2 regions of the Fructilactobacillus hinvesii genome follow, and region 1 is predicted to be linked to the other one. Evidence: predicted binding sites of a transcription regulator. Region 1 holds the regulator's gene; the other holds the start of a gene.
The links. Region 1 encodes Rex, which represses fermentation and respiration genes when NADH is low (regulators of the CRP and FNR family bind a similar motif). Its sites were predicted from a motif close to TTGTGAANTANTTCACAA; they were not measured.
Positions count from the first base shown of each region.

Region 2: M3M39_RS04405 ((S)-acetoin forming diacetyl reductase) is a predicted target of Rex. The motif match lies at 1,447-1,464, and genes of this name have one in related genera.

Region 1 covers NZ_CP097118.1:1,349,077-1,352,499, forward strand. Annotated here, with positions in the region: gene groL (chaperonin GroEL) at 1-902, opposite strand, end outside; gene groES (co-chaperone GroES) at 964-1,248, opposite strand; gene M3M39_RS06870 (redox-sensing transcriptional repressor Rex) at 1,383-2,027, opposite strand; gene M3M39_RS06875 (ABC-F family ATP-binding cassette domain-containing protein) at 2,253-3,423, shown strand, end outside.
Region 2 covers NZ_CP097118.1:883,665-887,087, forward strand. Annotated here, with positions in the region: gene lepA (translation elongation factor 4) at 1-1,349, shown strand, start outside; gene M3M39_RS04405 ((S)-acetoin forming diacetyl reductase) at 1,512-2,282, shown strand; gene M3M39_RS04410 (DUF805 domain-containing protein) at 2,336-2,683, opposite strand; gene M3M39_RS04415 (Y-family DNA polymerase) at 2,820-3,423, shown strand, end outside.

The sequences.
Region 1 (3,423 bases):
TCACTAATTACAGTTGCACCCGTTAACGTAGCAATGTCTTGTAATTGTGCTTTCCGCCGGTCACCAAAGCCAGGGGCTTTGACAGCAACCACGTTAAACGTTCCCCGCATCTTATTCAAAACTAAGGTTGGCAGAACTTCACCACCAATGTCATCAGCAATCATCAAGAGGGAACGACCTTGTTCCACAACGGATTGTAACAATGGCATGATGTCTTGCATGTTGTTAATCTTTTTGTCAGTAATCAAGATGTATGGGTTGTCTAAGTCAGCTTCCATCTTTTCTTGATCGGTTACCATGTATTGTGACATGTAACCACGGTCAAATTCCATTCCTTCAACCACGTCCAAGCTGGTTTCTACTCCCTTGGAGTCTTCGATGGTAATTACTCCATCGTTACCAACTTTTTCCATAGCATCGGCAATCAAACTACCCACTTGTTTACTTGCAGAAGAAATCGAAGCAATTTGGGCAATGTCGTCTTTGCTTTCCACTTTGTGACTCATCTTGTGTAAGCTGTCAACGGCTGCCTTGGTTGCCTTTTCAATTCCACGGCGCACACCAACTGGGTTAGCACCAGCAGTCACGTTCTTCATTCCTTCTTTAACGATGGCTTGCGTTAAAACTGTGGCAGTCGTGGTTCCGTCCCCGGCCACATCGTTCGTCTTAGAAGCAACTTCAGAAACTAACTTAGCTCCCATATTTTCGAAGTGATCTGGTAAACTAATTGCTTTAGCAATCGTCACCCCGTCGTTCGTGATGGTTGGATCTCCGGCAGTTTCTTCCAAAACCACGTTCCGACCCTTTGGTCCCATCGTCGTTTTAACTGTGTCAGCTAACTTGTCAACACCTTTAAGCATGGCGCTCCGAGCGTCATCTGAAAACTTTAATTCTTTAGCCATTTTTATTCACCTCATATTAATTAATTGAAACTTACTAATTAATTTTGATTGTTAATTTGCTTTATTTAACGATTGCGAGGAGGTCACTTTCATGCATGACCAGGTATTCTTGATCCCCATCGTTAACCTTCGTCCCAGCGTACTTATCAAATACAACAACGTCGCCTTCGTTAACCACGGGAGCAACCTTTTCACCGTTATCAAGAATCCGGCCCGTTCCAACCGCAACGACCTTTCCTTGGGTTGGCTTTTCCTTAGCGTTTTCTGCTAATACAATGCCACCGACCGTTTCTTCCGGTTGGTCTTGAACTTCAATAATGACACGATCTCCAATTGGTTGTAACATCTTAAATCCCTCCAATAAAGTAACGTTTTAGCACTCAAACTCTTCAAGTGCTAATTACATTATTTAATATAAGCTCCCCCGCAGCAAAATGCAAGAATTTAGCTTCAAAAAAAGAGTTACTGCAACAGTAACTCTTAGTCTTCGCCGGCATGATCGTAATGATCAATAAAATAAATTAAAGTTTGCAGTTCGTTGGTGAGGTCAACATTGTGAACCCGAATTCCAGCGTCCACGTTTAAACGCCGGGAGGTAAAGTTCAAAATCCCCTTCACACCTGCTTCAGAAACCTGATCTGCCACATCCTGAGCCACGTTGGTGGGGACAGTCAAAATGGCCACACTAATTTGTTGGTCACGCAGTTGCTTAATCATCTGATCCATTGGATAAATGGGCACTCCCCCTTGGATCGTGTTCACGTTCTTCGGGTTCACGTCAAAGGCAGCGGAAATGCGGATGTTACTATCCTGGTGAAAGTTAAAGTTCAACAGGGCGTGCCCCAAATTGCCGACTCCGACCAGGGCCACGTTGGTTAAACGGTCCTGGTGCAGAATGTTTTTAAAAAACTCCAAGAGATTGTCAACATCATATCCGTATCCTCGTTTGCCGAGGGCACCAAAATAAGAAAAATCTCTGCGGATGGTGGCGGAATCAACGTGAATTGCATCGGCTAGTTCAGTCGATGAAACCCGCGTTTTGCCTCCATCGTGTAAAATATTTAAGTAGCGGTAATACAATGGTAACCGCTTTGCGGTTGCGCGGGGAATTTTCACTTCTGCCATTAGTTGATGGCCTCCTTCAAGTTAGTCGTACTTTTCCTTTTCTCATTTTACCACAAAGTTCCAGCTTGTGAATTTGCTCGTTAAAGCCGCCGGACTTCTTTAATGTAGAGGGTGCTTCTTGCCGTGCCCAGCAAGCTCCAGCTTGGGAGTGCTTGTGAATGGTTTCGTTCCCGTTGGAATTAAAAACGGGCAAAATATGATAAGATGGCGAAAGGAGGAATCATCATGATTATCTTACAGGCACAACACCTGACGAAACGTTTTAACGGGACCGCCATTTTTGACAATCTAAACCTCACCATCAACGACCACAGTCACATCGGACTGGTGGGTCAAAACGGGGCGGGAAAATCAATACTTTTAAAACTACTCGTTGATCCCCAAACTGCTAGTGAGGGCCACGTAACTACTAAACAAGGGCTGTCAATTGGTTATCTCCCTCAAAATACCGGTCTTCATTCAAACCGAACCATCGAAGCCGAGTTAGAACTACCCTTTTCTACTTTAATTCAAACCGAAAAACGCCTACATCAATTAGAACTTGAAATGAGTCAATCGGACGTGAGCAACGATCCTGAGCGGTTAGCAACAATTTCCAAAACATATGACCAACTGCAAGCTGACTTTACCCGCCAAAACGGTTACGGTTACCACGCAGAGATTCGGACCATCATGAGTGCGTTTGGTTTTACCACGGCTGACCAAAATCGTCCGATTAACGAACTGTCTGGTGGTCAGCAAACTCGAGTGGCCTTGGCCAAGCTTCTGTTAGAAAAACCCGATCTTTTGATTCTAGACGAACCAACTAACCACATCGACATGGAAACTACGGCGTGGCTGGAGAACTTCTTAAAATCGTACGGAGGAGCGCTGCTGGTGGTTTCTCACGATCGGTACTTTCTCGATCAGGTTGTCAATGAAATCGAGGACCTCGAACACGGTCGGCTGACGCACTACTCCGGAAACTACAGTTTTTTTGTGAAAGAAAAGCAGCACCAGCAAGCAGTGGCCGCAAAGCAATACGAAAAACAACAGCACCAAATCAAAAAGGATGAAGAATTTATCCAAAAGAACTTGGTGCGCGCTTCAACCACTAAACGAGCCCAGTCCCGGCAAAAACAGCTGGCTAAACTCGACCGGGTGGAAAAACCTCATCCAGAACATGCCACCGCCCACTTCCAGTTTCAACCGGAACGAAAAAGTGGCGAAGTAGTGCTTGACGTCGAACAACTGGGGATTGGCTACACAACTCAGCTCAGCTATCCGATTGAACTTCACCTCCGGCGCGGCTATCGAGTGGCGGTTTTCGGTCCCAACGGGGTCGGTAAATCAACCCTGCTCAAGACGATTGTGAGTGAACTCCCACCCCTAAAGGGAACCATCCGCTTTGGAACGG
Region 2 (3,423 bases), 470 kb from region 1:
ATACCAGTGATGCGGTCGAAATTAGTGCTAAAACCGGGTTAAATGTAGACAAATTGTTGGAAGAAATTGTGGCTAAAATTCCAGCACCCACTGGTGAAATCGATGCACCCTTGAAGGGATTGGTCTTTGACTCCATTTACGATGATTATCGGGGTGTAGTCCTTAGCGTCCGGATTTTTGAGGGTGTTGTGAAGGCCGGAGATCGGATTCGCTTGATGAACAGTGGGAGCGAGTACGAAGTAACTGAGGTGGGGGTGAACTCACCTAAACCGCTTCCGCGGGACTTTTTGATGGCTGGAGATGTTGGTTATTTAACCGCTAGTATTAAGGACATCACCCAGACTCGGGTGGGAGATACGATTACGCTGGCCAATCATCCAGCAGAAAAAGCGCTACCGGGTTATCGAGAAATGATTCCGATGGTCTATGCGGGACTTTATCCGACTGACAACGCCAAGTTCGAAGATTTACGAGAAGCATTAGAGAAATTAAAGTTAAACGATGCCTCCCTTGAATTTGAACCAGAAGTTTCAGAAGCGCTGGGCTTTGGTTTTCGCTGTGGATTCTTAGGTTTATTGCACATGGACGTGGTGCAGGAACGGTTGGAACGCGAATTTAACCTCGATTTGATTACGACGGCTCCCTCAGTAACCTACCACGTTTATTTAACTGGTGGAAACATGGTCGAAGTCGAAAATCCAGCCGAAATGCCGGATGTTTCCTCCATTAAAAGCATTGCAGAACCATACGTGAAGGCCACCATCATGGTTCCCAATGACTACGTGGGTGCCGTAATGAAACTGTGTCAGGCGCGTCGGGGGGAATTTGTGACGATGGAGTACCTGGATGATGCGCGGGTTAACGTGATTTACCAAATGCCGCTGTCAGAAATTATTTTTAATTTCTTTGACAAGCTCAAGTCCAGTACTAAGGGGTATGCCTCATTGGATTACGAGGTGGATGGTTATCACGCCAGTGACTTGGTTAAAGTGGATATCTTGTTAAACGGTGATCAAGTAGACGCGTTGAGTTTCATTGCCCACCGGCAGTTCGCGGAGGAACGAAGTCGTGACATTGTGCGGAAGTTAAAGGAAATCATTCCACGGCAAAACTTCGAGATTCCTGTACAAGCAGCGATTGGGTCCAAGATTATTGCCCGGACTAATATCAAGGCGTACCGAAAGGACGTTACTTCTCGGATTCATACTGGTGATCCGGACCGACGTGCCAAGTTGCTGGAAAAACAAAAACGTGGAAAGAAACGGATGAAGGCGGTTGGAAAGGTTGATATTCCACAGGAAGCCTTTATGACCGTACTGCAATCCGACACGGAACAGGATGGAAAGTAGCTAATTTATTGTTGATTTGAACCAAGCTAGGAAAATCCTTAAAAAAGGTGATTGGGATTCGATGGAATTCCAACCACCTTTTTTAAAGTTAATTTCTTTGTGCACTTATTAACAAATTAAGGTATAATGAAACCATTAATTTAAAAGAAAGTAGGAATGGACATGAAAAAAGTTGCTTTAATTACCGGAGCAGGACAGGGAATTGGAGAAGCAATCGCAAAACGGTTGCACCACGATGGCTTTGCAGTCGCCTTAGTGGGGCGGACGCTCGATAAGGTGGAAGCAGTCGCCAAAGAAATTCAAAATGATCACGGGGATGCAATTGCAATTCAAGCTGACGTTGCCGAACGTGATGAAGTGTTTGCTGCCGTGCAAAAGGCCTATGACCACTTTGGTGATTTTAACGTCATGGTCAACAATGCTGGAGTAGCTCCGACGACCCCAATTTTTGAAGTTACTCCGGAAGTTTTGGCAGAAGCAGAACGGATTAACGTTGGGGGAACGGTGTGGGGCATCCAAGCTGCAGCTACGATGTTCAAAAAGTTAGGTCATTCTGGTAAGATCATTAACGCTTCTTCACAAGCGGGAATGACGGGGAACCCGAACTTAACCGTTTATGGCTCCACTAAGTTTGCGATTCGGGGGATTACAGAAACTACTGCCAAGGAACTGGCAGACGATGGGATCACTGTGAATGCCTTTTGTCCTGGAATTGTGGTGACGCCAATGATGAACGACATTGCGCAACAAGTGGCTGATAAAGCCGGCAAGCCGTTTGAATGGGGCATGGAACAATTTGCCAAAGACATCGCTTTAAAACGGCTTTCACAACCAGAAGACGTAGCGGGTTGTGTTTCTTATCTCGCTGGTCCCGATTCAAATTACATGACGGGACAATCCCTCTTAATTGATGGTGGAATGGTCTTTAATTAATTAGCATAAAAAAACGGCCCTAGTTAGCATTTTCTAACTAGGGCTGTTTTTGGTTAGCGCCACCGACTGGCATGATTGGTAGGAATGATTAAGAGAATTAGTAACCAAAAATCACCAATTACAGGAATGATTTGGATCCAAAACCACCAACCAGAATGATTTGAATCATGGAACCGGCGGACGGTAACAGAGATACTCCCAATCCAGGCTAATAAGAACATGATTCCATAAATGATCGAAACTAATTGACCGGAAACCGTTCCAGCTAACAACCCCAGCAACCAGGCAATCAGAAAGGCCAAGATGTAGTTAAAAATCAATGGAATCCAGAATTCAATAATTGTAGCAGTTCCACGAAAGTTAAAGAGATTGTCCCAAAACTTTTGATAGGCGTTTAACATGATTTTCCTCCAAATTAAAACTAGTAAAAATAGTAAATTATTACACTTTAATTATACCAAATGTCGCAATGGTCGTTTACAGGTCTGGAGGGTTAGAGTACAATGATAACCGAACAAGTGTTCGGGAGATGAAATTATGAACTATGCAGCAGAACCCCATGGGGTCTATTTTTTCATTGATAATAAATCTTTCTACGCGAGCTGTGAGAGCGTGGCACGGGGCTTAAATCCACTAACAGCCGTTTTATGTGTGATGTCAGAAACTGCAAACACTAAGGGTGGGCTGATCCTGGCAGCTTCCCCGCGAGCCAAACAACTATTTGGGTTACATAACGTTAACCGGCAGTACGAACTTCCGCATGATGAGCGCTTATTGTTAGTACCACCACGGATGAACTTGTACATTAAAAAGAATTTAGAGATTAATCGGATCTTTACTGAATATGCGGCTGAAGAAGATTTATTGCCGTATTCGATTGATGAGTCGTTGTTAGACATGACGCATTCTTGGCACTTATTTGGCAAAACAGCCCGAGCGGTAGCGCAACGGATTCAGCATGAAATTAAGCGACGATTGGGATTGTACGTAACGGTCGGAATTGGCGATAATCCGGTCCAAGCTAAACTGGCCCTAGACATCTATGCTAAACATACTCGAGATTTGGTTGGTGAGATTCACTATGCAGACGTTCCGACTAAAATTTGGTCGATTACAGATTTAACGTCCGTGTGGGGAATTG